4 regions of the Leminorella grimontii genome follow, and region 3 is predicted to be linked to each of the others. Evidence: predicted binding sites of a transcription regulator. Region 3 holds the regulator's gene; each other region holds the start of a gene.
The links. The regulator Fur, encoded in region 3, represses iron uptake genes when iron is present. The targets are predictions, from matches to a motif close to ATAATAATGAGAACNACTATCAA.
Positions count from the first base shown of each region.

Region 1: a site for Fur is predicted at 1,822-1,844, ahead of V8L73_RS14850 (siderophore-interacting protein). Genes of this name have one in related genera too.
Region 2: a site for Fur is predicted at 2,252-2,274, ahead of V8L73_RS05845 (TonB-dependent siderophore receptor). Genes of this name have one in related genera too.
Region 4: a site for Fur is predicted at 1,751-1,773, ahead of feoA (ferrous iron transporter A). Genes of this name have one in related genera too.

Region 1 covers NZ_CP146357.1:3,217,547-3,221,726, reverse strand. Annotated here, with positions in the region: gene V8L73_RS14865 (triose-phosphate isomerase) at 1-359, opposite strand, end outside; gene V8L73_RS14860 (helix-hairpin-helix domain-containing protein) at 616-861, shown strand; gene V8L73_RS14855 (DMT family transporter) at 893-1,777, shown strand; gene V8L73_RS14850 (siderophore-interacting protein) at 1,893-2,714, shown strand; gene V8L73_RS14845 (DUF2339 domain-containing protein) at 2,856-4,180, shown strand, end outside.
Region 2 covers NZ_CP146357.1:1,219,942-1,224,121, forward strand. Annotated here, with positions in the region: gene rpoS (RNA polymerase sigma factor RpoS) at 1-10, shown strand, start outside; gene V8L73_RS05845 (TonB-dependent siderophore receptor) at 88-2,223, opposite strand; gene V8L73_RS05850 (ABC transporter substrate-binding protein) at 2,490-3,569, shown strand; gene V8L73_RS05855 (MSMEG_1061 family FMN-dependent PPOX-type flavoprotein) at 3,574-4,149, shown strand.
Region 3 covers NZ_CP146357.1:2,559,384-2,563,563, forward strand. Annotated here, with positions in the region: gene cstA (pyruvate/proton symporter CstA) at 1-43, shown strand, start outside; gene V8L73_RS11910 (YbdD/YjiX family protein) at 129-323, shown strand; gene V8L73_RS11915 (CobW family GTP-binding protein) at 454-1,503, shown strand; gene fur (ferric iron uptake transcriptional regulator) at 1,726-2,175, shown strand; gene glnS (glutamine--tRNA ligase) at 2,298-3,968, opposite strand; gene nagE (PTS N-acetyl glucosamine transporter subunit IIABC) at 4,167-4,180, opposite strand, start outside.
Region 4 covers NZ_CP146357.1:354,066-358,245, reverse strand. Annotated here, with positions in the region: gene V8L73_RS01780 (Tex family protein) at 1-1,319, shown strand, start outside; gene feoA (ferrous iron transporter A) at 1,910-2,137, shown strand; gene feoB (Fe(2+) transporter permease subunit FeoB) at 2,199-4,180, shown strand, end outside.

The DNA of each region.
Region 1 (4,180 bases), 660 kb from region 3:
AGCGCTGCGCTCGCCTTCTTTTGCACCGTCAGATCGGTTTCGCCGAAGAACTCCCTGCGCTCCGAGTGGCCCATTTCCACCAGCAGCGCGCCGGTATCCTTGACCATCAGCGGAGATATCTCTCCGGTAAACGCGCCGCGGTCTTCGTAGTGCATGTTCTGTACGCCGGTCAGGCAGCGGACGCTGTTGGTCGCCATATAGGTCGACACGTCGCGTACGCAGGTGAACGGAGGAATAATAAAGGGCTGAATACGCTCTGACAGCGTGGGGATAAAGGTCTCCAGCGTTTGGCAGAATGCCATCGCCTCAGCCAGCGTTTTGTTCATTTTCCAACTGGTGCCGATAAGCGTCTTTTTCATTACTTTCCTCTGGAAGTGAGTATAGGCCGGTCTGCGCCCGCGTGAGTAATATTGTTCATATGATATAATATTGAACAATTGTCAGTTAAGGAAAACTTTTGATGTAACTCACGAAAATGGCAGAAAGGCATCGGCGCTATCGTCACGGACGTTAAGCGTTATTACCGGGGCAACCCCTTGCTTTATCGCCCAGATGGCTTAAGCTTTCTGGCTTCAAGCCTGTCTTCTATGACCGTGGCCTTATATGGAGGGCGCGATGTTTTCCGAACAAGAGAAGTCTCTCATGCTGGCGGTAAAGGGCGTTGGCCCTACGGTGATTTCGCGCCTGGAACAAATCGGTTTTTCTTCTCTGTCGCAGTTGGCCGCGGCCGAAACGGAGCAGGTGACTAAACAGATTGCCCAAATGATGGGCTCAACCTGCTGGCACAACAGCCCGCAGGCGCGGGCCGCCGTTGAGGGCGTTATAGAGCTGGCCAGGCGCGAGGGAGAAGCTTCGCGCTAGTTCGTCTTCCTTTTTAAATGGATGTCTTCCCTTGAAGCTTAACTTTCCCGCGCTTATCGCTCTGGTCTGCCTGACCTGTATTTGGAGCTACGGATGGATAGTCATGAAGTCCGTGCTGCCGTACGCCGGCGCGTTTGACTTCGCGGCCATGCGCTGCACGCTCGGCGCCGCCTTGCTTTTGCTGGTGCTTAAGGTTCGTAACCGCGGCATGAAGCCGCCGCCGCTGCTGCCGACGTTTATCCTCGGCCTGCTGCAAACGGCCGGTATGGTGGGCTTTTCGCAGTGGGCGCTGGTGAGCGGCGGCGCGGGGAAGGTGGCCATTTTGACCTATACCATGCCCTTTTGGGTGATCCTGCTGGCGGCGCTGTTCTTAAAAGAGCGATTGAGAAAGCTGCAGTATCTGGCGACCGGCATTGCGGTTTGCGGCATGGTGCTGATACTCCAGCCCTGGAGGATGAACAGCGGCATCGTCGGCTCTTTATTAGCCTTGTGCTCCGGCCTGCTGTGGGGCGCGAGCGTTATCTACGCCAAGCGCCTGTACCTGCGCTATCAGACCGACCTGCTGTCGCTGACGACCTGGCAGATGGTGTGGGGCTCCTTAGTGCTTACCGCTATCGCTCTGGCGACGCACGGCAGACCGATCGAGTGGCACCCCTACCTGTGGGGCGGCCTGCTGTATAACGCCGTGCTGGGAACGGCCGTTGCCTGGGCGCTGTGGATGTTTATTTTAAAAAACCTCCCCGCGTCGGTTGCGGGTATGGGATCGCTGGCGGTGCCAATTTGCGGCGCGCTGCTGTCCTGGGGGCTTTTGGGCGAGCGCCCAAACCAGTTTGAAGCGGCGGGCATCCTCTGCGTTATTTTGGCGCTGGTTATCGTCAGCCTGCCGGTAGGAAAAGGGACAAAAACCGCTTCTTAGCAACGGTGCTCGGCTGCGCTGTGCGGCCTTTTCCGTTTTCTCGTTTGCAAATGATAATGATTATTAATTATCATGGCGTTTCACTGACGATTTATGAACAGAGAGACGCCACGCCATGTCATCCCGCCCAATCAACTCATGCCCGCCCAAGCGCGCGGAAGGCCAGCGCGAGCTGTGCGTTATTGACGCCTATGCGCTTAACGACGGTTTCCGTCGGGTTATTCTCGGCGGCGCTGAGCTAGAGACGCTGACCGTAGACCGTTCGATTATCGGCCCCCACCTCAAGCTGATTATTCCACCCAAAGACGCTGCCTATCTGCTTTGGCCTGAGTTTGACCCCAAGCTCGGGCGGCTCGTTTGGCCTGAAGGGGAGCGCCCCACGGTTCGTACCTATAGCCTGCGCCATTACGATAAAGAAAATCAGCGGCTGACTATCGATTTGGTCAGCCACGAAGGCGGCGTCGCCTCAGACTGGGCAAGGTGCGCCAAAGCCGGAGATAAAATCGGCATTTGGGGGCCGGGCGGCCGTATAGCCTATCGTGGCCAGTGGACGCTCTTCGTTGCGGACCGCTCGGCGCTGCCCGCGGTAGCCTATTCGCTGGAAGAGGTGCTGCCAAGAGATGCCAAGGGCAAGGCGGTGATTGAGGTGGCGGGTGAAAGCGAAATTATGGCGCTGAATTCTCCCAAGGGCATAGAGGTGGTTTGGCTTATTCGACGCGACGGGGATGAGAGCGCGCTAATTGACGCCGCCGCGTCGACGGCGTTTCCTGCGGGCGCTGAGCCCTTGGTTTGGGGCGGTATGGAGTGCTCTTCGGCAAAGGCGCTTCGCCGTAGCCTGATTGATAAAGGCGAGCTGGCCCGCGACCAAATTTATCTGGTGAACTACTGGCGGGAAGGCGTACCCGAGGGTGGATTTAGCCATACGGGCGAAGATTAAGCCGCTTTACGTTAACTGTGCCATTTTATAAATACTTACAATTCTAGAGGTGGGCGCATAAGCAAATATGCTCAAACGCCGGTAGACGCGATGGGGGTTTCCTGTAACACTGAATTTCTCTTAGATTCAGGATAACGCCCTATGGATGGATTAGTTCTTCTTGGTTTACTCATCGTATTGGCGATTCTAGGCGCGCCAATCATGGCGCTTATTGCCTTAAGTCGGGGCCGCCAAGCGCTGGATGAGGTTAGCCGACTGAAGAAACAGGTAGACGCGCTAAATAAAACGCTGGCGTCGCTTACGGCAGGCGATGCCGCTACGCCTAAAGCCGCACCGCGGGCGGTTGAGCAGGCGAGTGAAAGCACCGCTTCTCCATCTCCAGCGCCGGTTATTGAAACAGTTGAAACCGAAGCGCCGCCTGTACTCGTTTCTGTCTTGGAGCCCATTGCCGCCCGCGTCGCAAAGCAGGACGTCGTTGAGAGCGTATCGACCAAGGCTTCGACATCGACGGAAACCTTGGCAAAGCCGATGGCGAAGGCTGAGCCGGTCGTTAAACCTGTACCAAAAGTTGATGTTCATTCAGAATCTGGCTCGCCAAAGCCCGCGTCAGCACGCGCATCTGGCGACGTTAAGCCTCAGGCTCCCGATCCCTTCAGCTCCGCTATTCACTGGCTGTTTAAAGAGAACCCGGTAGCGAAGCTGGGCATTTTGCTGCTGTTTTTCGGCATCGCCTATTTGCTGAAATATACCATCGAGCGGGACATGTTCCCCATTGAGCTTCGCTTAGCCAGCGCGGCGCTGGTGAGCGTAGTGTTGCTTGGGCTAGGCTGGCGCCTGCGCCACAAGCAGGCGCTTTATGCGCTGATTTTGCAGGGGGGCGCCATCGGGGCGCTTTATATCACCACTTTTGCCGCCTTCCGGCTATACGCTCTCGTCCCTCACACCTTCGCCTTTGGGCTGATGCTGGTCATCTGCGCCGCCAGCGTAGCGTTGGCCGTGCTGCAGCGGGCGCTAAGTTTGGCGATGCTTGCCAGCATCGGCGGCTATCTGGCGCCGGTGCTGCTGTCTACCGGCGGCGGCAGCCACGTGGCGCTGTTCTCTTACTATCTGCTGATTTCCTGCGGCATTCTGGCTATCAGCCTCTGGCAGTCGTGGCGAGCGCTCAACCTGGTCGGATTCGCCTTTACCTTCGGCGTCGCGGGCCTGTGGGGCGCAGAATACTATCGTCCCGAGTACTACGTCTCCTGTCAGCTATTTCTGATAGCGAACCTTGTCCTGTTCAGCCTGCTGGCCGAACTGTTTGCAATGAAGCATCGCCTCAAGCAGCATATGGCCGTCGATGCGCCGCTGGTCTTCGGCCCGCCGCTGGTAGGGTTCGCGATGCAGTATGCGATGACCGAACACTGGGCGTTTGGCGCGGCGTTTTCAGCGCTTGGCTTCGGACTGCTTTATCTCGTCGTCGCGTG
Region 2 (4,180 bases), 1.3 Mb from region 3:
CCAGGAGTAATCGCCTTAACGGCGCTTTTCTGGAAATAAATAAGCCGGCTGGGAGCCGGCTTTCTTATGCGTGTAATTCGCGCGTCATTACCAGTGGTAGTTGATCTTCGCCGTTACGGTGCGGCCTTCGCCGTAGTAACACCAGTAGTTACAGCCGCTAACGTAGTTGGTATCCGTCAGGTTGCTGGCGTTGACCTGTACCTGCCATTCTTTGTTAATGTCGTAGCGAACCATTGCGTCCCACAGGGTATAAGCGGGAACTTTTAGATCCTTATCGTTCGTTTTATCGCCGTAGGTGCTGCCGATGTAGCGAACGCCGGAGCCAATAGTCAGCCCTTCAAGCTTGCCGTTAAAGGAGTAGTTTGCCCACAGGGACGCCATGTGCAGCGGCGTTAACGGCAGGCGGTTGCCGATTTCGTCGCTGTCGCCGGAACGGATGGTTTCTACGCGGTTTAGCGTGTAGTTAGCGTGGATCTGGAGGGAGTCAGTTACGTGGCCTACGCCTTCCAGTTCCAGACCCCGAGAGCGCGCCATCCCCGTTTGAACCTGAGCATAGTTGATTTTCGGATCGTTAGACGTCGTCAAAATGTTCTTCTGGTACATTTCAAACAGGGCCGCGTTAAAGTAGCCGTTGAAACCTTCAGGGACATACTTAACGCCGACTTCCGTCTGTTGGCCGGTCTGCGGCTTATAAGGGCTACCGTAGCCGTCGCGCCCGGACAGCGGCTGGAAGGATTCCGAATAGCTGATGTACGGGTTAAGGCCGTTGTCGGCAAGGTACATCAGGCCCGCGCTTTTGGTGTACTTATGGTCATCCATATCGATACGGCCTTCGGTGGCGCCGCTGTTTACACCCGCGTTTGATATGATATCGCTGGAGCGCGCCTTGTCGTAGCGGCCACCGAGCAGCAGTATCCACTTATCGTCGAACTTCAGCTGGTTCTGAACGTATACCCCCGTTTGAAAACGCTTGGTACGGTGGCTAAACAGCTCGTCGTCGCTGACCGGCGTATAGTTGCCGTAGACGGGGTTAAAGATATCCAGAGGAGAGCCGAAGCCATAAACGTTGCCGTCTTTACCGCGCGAGTTAATGGTTGTGTAGTCGGTGCCTAACAGCAGGGTGTTTTCAAAATTGTCTATCGTCCAGTTACCTACCAGACGGTTGTCGATGGCATAGTTTTGCGCGCTGCCGTCGCGATAGGTCAGGCCGCGCTGAACGTTTCTGTCATCAAGCATATATGAGCCGTAGACGTTGCGCAGCAGCAGATTCAGATAGCTGTAAGAGGCGTTTTGCTTAAACGTCCAGGTGTCGTTGAACATGTGGCTCAGCTCATAGCTGACGTTGAACTGCTCAGAATCGCCCTTGCTGTAGTCCGGTTCGCCGAAGCTGGTGTCTTTATCTACCTTGCCAAAAGGCGTGCCGTGCAGCGTACCGTAAGGCAGCTTAAAGCCGCTTGTGGGGTTGGAATTGTCTTTCATGTAGCTGGTAAGCACGGTCAGGCTGGTTTTGTCGTTGAAATCGACAGAAATGCTGGGCGCAAAGTAATAGCGTTCGTTGGACGCACCGTCTACCGGGCCGTTGTCTTTTTTGGCGAAGCCGACGAAGCGATAAAGCACGTTCCCTTCTTCGTTGAGCGGGCCGGAGGTGTCTAAACCGAAGTGCCGATAGTCGTTCGAACCGTAAGAAACGTCAATTTCACCCTGCTTTAGGCGAGTAGGATGCTTGGTGATCACGTTTACCAGGCCGCCGGGAGGGTTTTGGCCATACAGCATGGACGCAGGCCCTTTCAGCGCGTCAAGGCGCTCGATGCCGTAGGTTTCCTGGTGCCAGGAGTAGAACCCCGCTTCATTGTAAATCGTAGACAGCCCGTTTTGATAAGGCGCCCATTCGAAGCCGCGGATAATCAGCCAGTCGGTTCTGTTATCCGCACCATATTGGCCCGTCTGAATGCCAGCGCTGTAGCGCAGGGCTTCGTCGATTTTTTTAGCGCCGCGATCTTTGATGTCTTCCAGCGTGACTTCCGATACGGAGCGGGGCGTTTCCGCTGCCGGCGTATCAATTTTCATTGCGGTATTGGTACCGGTAACGATAAGGGTCTCACCCGCCTCGGCGTTTTGCTGTTTTTCCTCCGCCATGGCCGGTGAAGCCGCTGCCAGCCCTAAGAGTACGGCATAAGCCAAAGGCTTATAGGTCGGACTATACGGTGCGACTTGTTTGTTCATAGGTATGTTCTTCCCGTTATTGTTAAAAATGATAATTGTTATCATAGCTATTTTCTTTTGAATTGTTAGCGACTGTCAATGGGAACGTTTTGTGCGGATACCGATAGCAAAGATAAAAGATCGCATCCTGATGCAAACATAGAGAATGGTTATCGTTACGAATGAAGTGATATCATCTACACTATGACTTTGGCCGAAGCGCGGTAGCGCTTTGCTATTTAAAAAGGATTAATGATTTCATGTACAAAGGCGTGCGTTACTTACTTATGGCTCTGATTTTTTGTGCGTCAGCGGCCACGGCGGGCGAATGGCCTAAAGAGCTGGTGGATGTTTCCGGTCAGAAGGTCGTGCTAAAGCAAAAGCCGCAGAGAGTGATACTGGCGTCGGGCTACAGCCTGCTGGCGTTTTCATTTGTACATGAGGACCCGACGGCCGTGCTGGTTGGCTGGGGCAGCGAGCTTAAAAGGTTTGATGAAGCGACCTATAAGCTTTTTCTGAAGACTTTTCCAAAGCTGGCTGCGCTGAAAACCATCGGTAGCGGAAGCGGTGATGAGCTTTCGTTGGAGACGCTTCTTTCTTTAACACCGGACCTGGTGATATTTGAAGCTTGGCAGGTGCCGCGTTCTAAGTCGCTTATCGAGCTGCTGCAAAAGAGCAAGATACCGGTTGCCGTTATCGACTACTATCAGGAGCCGATGAAAAATACCGTTCCGTCGACCCGCCTTTTAGGGCAACTGCTGGACAGAGAAGAGAAGGCTGAGGCGGTCATCGATTTTTATCAGCAGCACATGGCGAGGCTTACCGAGCGGTTAAACGACAAAAACCTGACCCATCCGCGAGTGCTGCTGCACGCCTATCCCGGCGTATGGGACTGCTGCTGGAGCAGCGGAGCCGGCGGACTTGGCGAATATATTTCCCTGTTTAAAGGGGAAAATATCGGCGCTGACAAATTTCCAACCGCCAACGGCGGGCTACTGAGTCTGGAATACGTGATTAAAAAAGATCCGCAGGTGTACATCGCCACCGGCCATTCGGCGGTAGACCCCAACAAAGCTCTGCCGATGGGAACAAGCGTAGATCCGGCGCTAAGCCAGCGGCAGCTGAAAGCGCTGGTAGAGCAAAAGGGTATTAGCACCTTTGACGCGGTCAAAAACGGCAGAGTGCACGGTTTTTGGAACTATTTTACCGGTTCGCCTTTTAACGTCGTGGGGGCTGAGGTAATGGCCAAGTGGATACAGCCTCAGCTTTATCAGGATGTCGACCCGCAAAAAACGATGGATGAGATGAATCAGCGTTTTCTTCCGGTTCCTTTAACGGGAACCTATTGGACTACTTTACAGAGATAGCGTTATGTATATTCGACCCGAACATCTGGTGGCGTCTAAAGAGCAGCTGCGCGAGCACTATGCCATGCCGAACGACATCGTAATTAAAAAGCAGCTGGACTTTCTGGCGCCCTACGGCGCGAAAATGATCTCGCTGTCGCCCTTTATGGTGCTGGCGACGGTAGGGGAAAAGGGCGTTGACGTTTCGCCAAAGGGCGGTGTGCCCGGGTTTGTTAAAACGGTCGGCGAAAAGACGCTGCTTATCCCTGACTATGCGGGAAACAATCGTCTGGACGGCCTGCAGAACATCATTGATAACCCGCAGGTAGGCCTGACGTTCTTCGTTCCTGGCGTGAGCGAAGCTTTCCGCGTCAACGGTAAGGCGCGGCTGTCGCTTGATCCGTCGCTGAGCGATTTTTTTAGCGAAACCGGTAAGAAGGTGAAGTGCACCATCGTCGTTGAGGTTGAAGAGGCCTTTATTCACTGCGGCCAGGCCGTTTCGCTGGCAAAGCTGTGGGAAAGCGAAAGCCAGAGTAATAAAGACAAGGCGCCGCTGCTGAAGGATATTATCGACTTTCACCAAAACAGGATGCCGGTTTAAAAAAGAAAGGTCGGAGCATTCCGACCTTTTC
Region 3 (4,180 bases):
GGTGCCCTACGAACCTCTGCCAAGTTCAGCGACACAAAGCTGACTATTGATGTAAACTAAGAGCCTAAAAGCAGCCGCAGTGCGTTTTGCGGCTGCTTTCTTAAACCCGCGCTAAAAAAGGCAACGCTATGTTTGAAGATCTGGCGAAAGTAGGTCGTTATCTGGGACAGGCAGCCCGCCTGATGGTCGGCGTACCTGACTATGATACCTACGTTCAGCACATGCGCTTAACGCATCCTGACCAGAAGGTCATGAGCTACGAAGAGTTTTTCCGCGAGCGGCAGGAAGCCCGCTATGGCGCCGGAGGCGGTCGCTGCTGCTAGGACGCGTTCCTTAGCTGTTTATGTAGACCAAGGCCGGATACTAAAATAACGGCCAACGTGCGCAAACGGCTAAAGAACGCGGCCTGATGCAGGCCGCCGTGATCTATTACTCGGAGGTAGAACTACCGCTATGACTGCCCTTTCCCCGCTTCCCGTAACGATACTGACCGGCTTTTTAGGCTCAGGCAAAACGACGCTTATCAACCATCTGTTAAAAAACTACCCCAACGAAAAGATCGCTATTGTAGAAAACGAGTTTGGCGCCGTCGGCATCGACGGTGGCCTGCTGGAACGACGCGGTGACGTTGAGGTGATTGAATTAACCAACGGTTGCGTGTGCTGCAGCGTGCGCGGAGAGCTGACGGAAGCGTTAAAAAACCTGCTGACCCAGAGAGATGAAGGAAAGCTCTCTTTTGAGCGGCTCCTGCTGGAGACAACCGGCCTGGCAGACCCTGCCCCGATAATACAAACCTTTTTCGTTGACGACGTTCTCAGAGAGCGCCTGATGCTCGATGCCGTCATTACTCTGGTTGATGCAGAACATGCGCAAAAGCAGCTTAGTGAACACCGGGTCGCCGTTTCTCAAGTCGGTTTTGCCGACCGGCTGATTTTAACCAAGCTCGATCGCATAGATGAAGAGACCAAACGCCTGTTGCTTGAACGCCTGCGTGCGATCAACGCCAGAGCCGTCGTCTGCGAGGCCCGCAGCGGCAGGTTGGAAAAAGAGGCGTGGATAGGCATTGAGGCGTTTAATCTGGACGAAGGTTTTACCCTGAACGCTACCTTCACGCCTTCATTGAAAAACAGCGCTACACCGCTGCGATTCCGTCCTCTGGAGCAGTCTGACGCCTCCCGCTCGTGGAATGACGACATCACGTCGCACGTTTTTGAAGCTGGCGATGTGGATATCAAGCGCATCGGCGCATTTATGGAAGGCGCTATCGAGAAATACGGCAACGATATGCTACGCTATAAGGGCATTCTGGCCGTTGCGGGAGAACCCCGTAGGCTTATCGTTCAAGGCATACACCGCGTCGTAGGATTTGACTACGGCAGCGAATGGCGAGCGGATGAAGCACGTAAGACCATGCTGGTCATCATCGGGCGCAGCTTGCCCATTGACTCTCTTGAGCGGGAGTTTATGTCCTGCGTGAGTCAAAGCGAAGCTTATCCTCGGTAGGCTCGCAGCATAAGCGCCGTATTATGAAAAATTGCGATACGCAGTTTAACTGTTGAATATGCGATCTGGTGAAAAGTTATTTGTAAAACCTATTGATACTATCGGTTTTTCCAGCGCTTTCATTAGGTTTTCATTTCGCATCTCAGGCTCTATAATGATACATTATACTTTTGTTAAGTACCCGCTGGCTGTATCACGGCGCCCGAATTTAGGACACCTCGCATGACTGACAACAATACCGCACTGAAGAAAGCTGGACTAAAAGTGACGCTTCCTCGCCTTAAGATCCTGGAAATTCTTCAGGAACCGGAGAATCATCACGTCAGCGCTGAAGATCTCTATAAGAGACTCATCGATATGGGCGAAGAAATTGGTTTAGCGACGGTTTATCGCGTATTGAACCAGTTTGACGACGCCGGTATCGTGACTCGCCACAGCTTTGAAGGCGGAAAATCCGTTTTTGAACTGACGCAAAAGCACCATCACGATCACCTGATTTGCTTGGACTGCGGCAAAGTTATCGAATTCAGCGACGAATTTATCGAGCAGCGCCAGCGCGAAATCGCTGATAAATACAGCATTAAGCTGACTAACCACAGCCTTTACCTTTACGGTAAGTGCAGCTCCGGCGACTGTCGTAAAGACGAAAGCGCCCATGATGCAAAGAATTGATAGCTGTTCTTTCTAAAAACAACGCCGGCATTAGCCGGCGTTGTTGTTTCTGCCCGTAAAAAATCTTTTTTAGGTAAAAAAATACCCGCGTTAACCGCGGGTATTTTGCCTTTCTTAGGAGATCAGGCCGCGTTCGAAGCGCCCCAGGTATCTCTCAGCCCGACGGTTTTGTTGAAAACCAGCGCATCGGCCGTTGAATGACGCCTGTCGGCACAGAAGTACCCTTCACGCTCAAACTGATAGGCAAACTCCGGCTTCGCCGACTTCAGAGAGGGCTCCACAAATCCGTGAACCACTTTCAGCGACTCAGGGTTAATAGTCGACAGGAAGTCGTCCGCTGCGCCCGGGTTCGCCACGCTAAACAGGCGATCGTAAAGGCGGAATTCCGCCGGCAGCGCGTGCGCCGCAGAAACCCAGTGGATGACGCCTTTAACCTTACGTCCGTCCGCAGGATCTTTGCCCAGCGTCGCTGCGTCGTGGCTGCAGTAAATCGTGGTGATATTACCTTCTGCATCCTTCTCGACGCGCTCGGCCTTAATCACGTATGCATGTCTTAAGCGAACCTCTTTGCCCAGCACCAGGCGTTTATACTGCTTGTTAGCCTCTTCGCGGAAGTCTGCGCGATCGATATAGACTTCATTGCTAAACGGCACGGTGCGGGAGCCCATTTCCGGGCGGTTCGGATGAACGCCGACGGTCAGGTTCTCTTGATGTCCCTGCGGCAGCGTTTCAATAACGACCTTCACCGGATCGAGCACGGCCATCGCACGCGGCGCGTTTTCGTTCAGGTCATCGCGGATACAGGTTTCCAACGCTACCATTTCTACGTTGTTATCCTGCTTGGTTACGCCGATGCGGCGACAGAATTCGCGGATAGAAGCGGCGGTATAGCCGCGGCGACGCAGGCCGGAAATCGTCGGCATGCGCGGATCGTCCCACCCTTCTACGACCTTCTCCGTCACCAACAGGTTCAGCTTGCGCTTGGACATGATGGCGTATTCCAGATTCAGGCGAGAAAACTCGTACTGGCGCGGGTGACAGGGAATGGTGATATTATCCAGCACCCAGTCATACAGGCGGCGGTTGTCCTGAAACTCCAGCGTACACAGCGAGTGGGTGATCCCTTCCAGCGCATCGGAAATGCAGTGGGTAAAGTCGTACATCGGGTAGATGCACCACTTATTGCCGGTCTGGTGGTGTTCAGCAAACTTGATGCGGTAAAGCACCGGGTCACGCATAACGATAAACGATGAGGCCATATCGATTTTCGCGCGCAGGCAGGCGGCGCCTTCGGCAAACTCGCCGTTTTTCATCTTTTCAAACAGCGCCAAGTTCTCTTCTACGCTGCGATCGCGATACGGGCTGTTCTTACCCGGCTGAGTCAGCGTGCCGCGATATTCGCGCATCTCTTCGGCAGACAGCTCGTCCACATAGGCCAACCCCTTATTGATAAGCTCTATGGCGTAGCTATGCAGCTGGTCAAAGTAGTCGGACGAATAGCGCACTGCGCCGTCCCAGTGGAAGCCGAGCCACTCAACGTCGGCTTTAATGGACTCAACGTACTCAACGTCTTCTTTAACCGGATTGGTGTCGTCAAAACGCAGGTTGCAGCGCCCCTGATAGTCCTGTGCGATGCCGAAGTTCAGGCAGATGGACTTGGCGTGGCCAATATGCAGATAACCGTTCGGCTCGGGCGGGAAGCGGGTCACTACCGTAGTGTGCTTACCCGAAGCCAAATCTTCATCAATAATATGGCGAATAAAGTTAGTCGGGCGGACTTCGGCCTCACTCATTTATTTTTTCCTCTATGCAAAAGCGCTCACAACGTATAACCATATATCATCTAACAACGCCCCTCAGGACACAACCGTTAGTTACATTTCCTGATAAAAATGACGCGACTACGGAAATTTTCAGGCGTTTTGCAAACAAAAAAAAGCGGGAAGGTTCGCCTTCCCGCTCAGACTCCGCATTAAACGGAGGGTAACGAACTAGCCCTTAACGT
Region 4 (4,180 bases), 2.1 Mb from region 3:
TTCGCACCGGCGTTAAGGTGGCCGTCGTCGACACGACCGGCAAGCTGGTCGCCACCGACACCATCTACCCCCACACCGGGCAGGCAGCCAAAGCCGCCGCCGTAGTGGCCGCGCTTTGCATTAAGCACGGCGTTGAGCTGGTCGCTATCGGCAACGGCACCGCCTCCAGAGAAACCGAACGCTTCTATCTGGACGTACAGCGCCAGTTCCCCGACGTCAAAGGACAAAAGGTGATCGTCAGCGAAGCGGGCGCGTCGGTGTATTCCGCCTCTGAGCTGGCCGCCGCCGAATTCCCGAATCTGGACGTATCCCTGCGCGGCGCGGTGTCTATCGCCCGTCGCCTGCAGGATCCGCTTGCCGAACTGGTGAAGATCGACCCCAAATCCATCGGCGTAGGCCAATACCAGCACGACGTAAGCCAAACGCTGCTGGCGCGCAAGCTGGATGCGGTCGTCGAGGACTGCGTTAACGCCGTCGGCGTCGATCTCAATACCGCCTCGGTACCGCTGTTAACCCGCGTGGCGGGCTTAAGCCGCGCTATCGCGCAGAACATCGTCGACTGGCGAGACGCCAACGGCAAGTTCAGCAATCGCGAACAGCTGCTAAAGGTCAGCCGCCTGGGGCCGAAGGCCTTCGAACAGTGCGCTGGCTTTTTGCGCATCAACCACGGCGACAACCCGCTGGACGCCTCCACCGTTCACCCGGAAAGCTACCCGGTCGTCGAGCGAATTCTGGCCGCTACCCGTAAAACGCTGCACGACCTGATGGGCAACCCAGAGTCGCTGCGCGGCATCAACGCCCGCGACTTTATCGACGAGCGCGTCGGTCTGCCGACCGTTAACGACATCCTCAAAGAGCTGGAAAAGCCGGGCCGCGATCCGCGCCCTGAATTTAAAACCGCCAGCTTCGCCGACGGCGTAGAGACGCTGGACGACCTGAAGATCGGCATGATTCTGGAAGGCACCGTCACCAACGTCACCAACTTTGGCGCGTTTGTCGACATCGGCGTCCATCAGGACGGCCTGGTTCACATATCGTCTCTGGCGGACAAGTTTGTTGAAGATCCGCACAAGGTGGTGAAAACCGGCGATATCGTCAAGGTCAAGGTGATGGAAGTCGATCTGGCCCGCAAGCGCATCGCGCTGTCGATGCGGCTGGACGAACAGCCAGGAGAAGGCAATAGCCGCCGGTCGTCCTCGCCGGAGAGAGAAAAATCACAGCGTCCGTCTTCAGGCCAACGCGGCAAGCCTGCGCCCGGTTCCAACAACAGCGCTATGGGCGACGCGCTCGCCGCGGCGTTTGGCAAAATGAAGCGTTAGCTTTTTAAGTTCGACGCCCTTGCCCGCTATGCATAGCGGGCAAGGGAGCGACATTAAAATTGTTTGATGACGGTTACATTTTCCTTTTAATCACCGGCCGAATAACAACACATTTTATTTAACATTCCGCCTTCGCCGCTTTTTATAAAAACGAATAGTAAAGGACGATAAATATTCTTTTTATTGTTTTCTCTTTTTCGCCGGCTCACATTGCCAAGAATAAAACGCCGTTATTTCGTCGAGTTACGAAAGCCTCACTTTACGGCGGCACCGACGCCCCTCACCCAGCGTTAATCAACCGTCAGAGCCAGGCCGCAGTGCGAGTTACTCGTAATTTTCACATAAAAATAACAATTTAATTTACTTCCGTGACGGCGATAGACAAACGGCGTAATAATTATTTACGCTTAGCGGCCAGTGTGGCATTGTGTACGATAATCATTATTACTAACATTAACGCGGTGAGTACAAACCGCGTATAAATTGCCCGTTGACTAATAAAAGCGGCGGGAAATTACCGCTTATTGCCACACTTTATTCTGTGAAGTCGAGTATTGTCGTCAATCGTGAGTTTAGGTTAAAAATACGCTATGACACCGCTACAGCCTCAGCACTCCTACAAAATCGTTGGCTTTACGCCGAGCATCAATCCTGCGTATCGCCAAAAGCTGCTCTCTCTGGGCATGCTCCCCGGCTCCGTGTTTAAAGTGATCCGAATTGCTCCGCTGGGCGACCCCATTCAAATAGAAACGCCGCGCGTTTGCCTAATGCTTCGCAGAAAGGATTTGGATTTAATCAGGCTCAGCCCGGCCGACTGAAGCGCTGACGCTCCCGCCCGCAGCTTCGCTAATTCATTGACTTTTCGCCGTTGGTTAACACATGAAACAACTTACTATCGGGTTAATCGGTAACCCAAACTCAGGTAAAACCACGCTGTTCAATCAGCTGACCGGCTCGCGCCAGCGCGTAGGAAACTGGGCCGGGGTCACCGTTGAGCGTAAGGAAGGCCATTTCAAAACCGAAGCGCATCAGGCCACGCTGGTCGATCTGCCCGGTACCTATTCATTGACGACGATTTCCGCTCAGGCTTCTCTCGATGAGCAAATCGCCTGCCACTATATTTTAAGCGGCGAAGCGGACCTGATCCTGAACGTGGTCGACGCATCCAATCTGGAACGCAGCCTCTATTTAACGCTGCAGATTCTGGAGCTGGGCATTCCCTGCATCGTCGCACTGAACATGCTCGACATCGCCCGCCACCAGCGCATCGACATCGATATCGATGCGCTGTCCAATAAGCTCGGCTGCCCGGTTATCCCTCTGGTTTCCACGCGCGGACGCGGCTTAAAAGAGCTGAAGGCGGCGATTGATAACCGCAGGCCTAACCTTCACGCATCGCTGACAACCTACCCGGAAGAGATCGAAGCCCAAGCGGTACGCCTGGCGGAAAAAATGCCGGAAACGCTTTCCGCACAGGAAAAACGCTGGCTGGCGCTACAGATGCTTGAAGGCGATATTTATAGCCGCACGCTGGCAGGGCAGGCCGAATCCTTACTGCCGGAAGCGCGGGAAATTCTACAGCGCCACTATCAGGAAGACCCCGGGCTCATCATTGCCGATACGCGCTATCAGGTCATCGCTTCCGTTTGCCACGACGTCCACAACCTCAGCCAGGCCACGCCGAGCAGGCTGACGCAGCAGTTGGATAAAATCGTCATCAACCGCTGGCTGGGGCTGCCCATCTTTCTGTTTGTGATGTACCTGATGTTCGTGCTGGCGATTAACATCGGCGGCGCGCTGCAGCCGCTGTTCGACGTCGGCTCTTCGGCCATCTTTATTTCCGGCATTCAGTGGGTCGGCCATACGCTAAGCTTCCCCGATTGGCTGACGATATTTCTCGCTCAGGGCATCGGCGGCGGCATCAACACCGTGCTGCCGCTGGTTCCTCAGATTGGCCTGATGTACCTGTTCCTGGCCTTTCTGGAGGACTCCGGCTACATGGCCCGTGCGGCGTTCGTCATGGACAAGCTGATGTACGCGCTGGGGCTGCCCGGCAAGTCGTTCGTTCCGCTTATCGTCGGCTTCGGCTGCAACGTGCCTTCGGTAATGGGCACCCGCACGCTGGACGCGCCGCGCGAGCGGATCATGACCATCCTGATGGCGCCGTTTATGTCCTGCGGCGCGCGGCTGGCCATCTTCGCCGTTTTCTCCGCCGCGTTCTTTGGTAAAGACGGCGCGCTGGTAGTGTTCTCGCTCTATATTCTGGGCATCGTGGTCGCCATCCTGACCGGGCTAATGCTCAAGTACACCATCATGCGCGGCGAAGCGACGCCGTTCATTATGGAGCTGCCGGTCTATCACGTTCCCCACGTCAAAAGCCTGCTGCTGCAAACCTGGCAGCGCCTGAAAGGATTCGTGCTGCGCGCAGGGACGGTGATCGTCATCGCCAGCGTGCTGATAGGCGGCCTCAACAGCTTCTCCTTCTCCGGCAAGCCGGTAAATAACATTAACGATTCGGCCCTGGCCGCCACCAGCCGCGTAATAACGCCGCTGCTTAAGCCGATGGGCGTCACCGAAGACAACTGGCAGGCGACGGTCGGTCTGATTACCGGCGCGATGGCCAAAGAGGTGGTAGTCGGCACGCTCAACACGCTGTATACCGCCGAGCAAATCACCAGCGAGCCGTTTGACTATGAAAACTTCAACCTGCTCACCGAGCTGGAAGGCGCCGTCACCGAAACCTGGGACAGCCTGAAAGACACCTTCTCCCTGAGCGCGCTGAGCAACCCCATCGAGGCCAGCAAGGGCGACGGTGAAATGGCCGGCACGTCAATGGGCGTAATGAGCAGCAAATTCGGCAG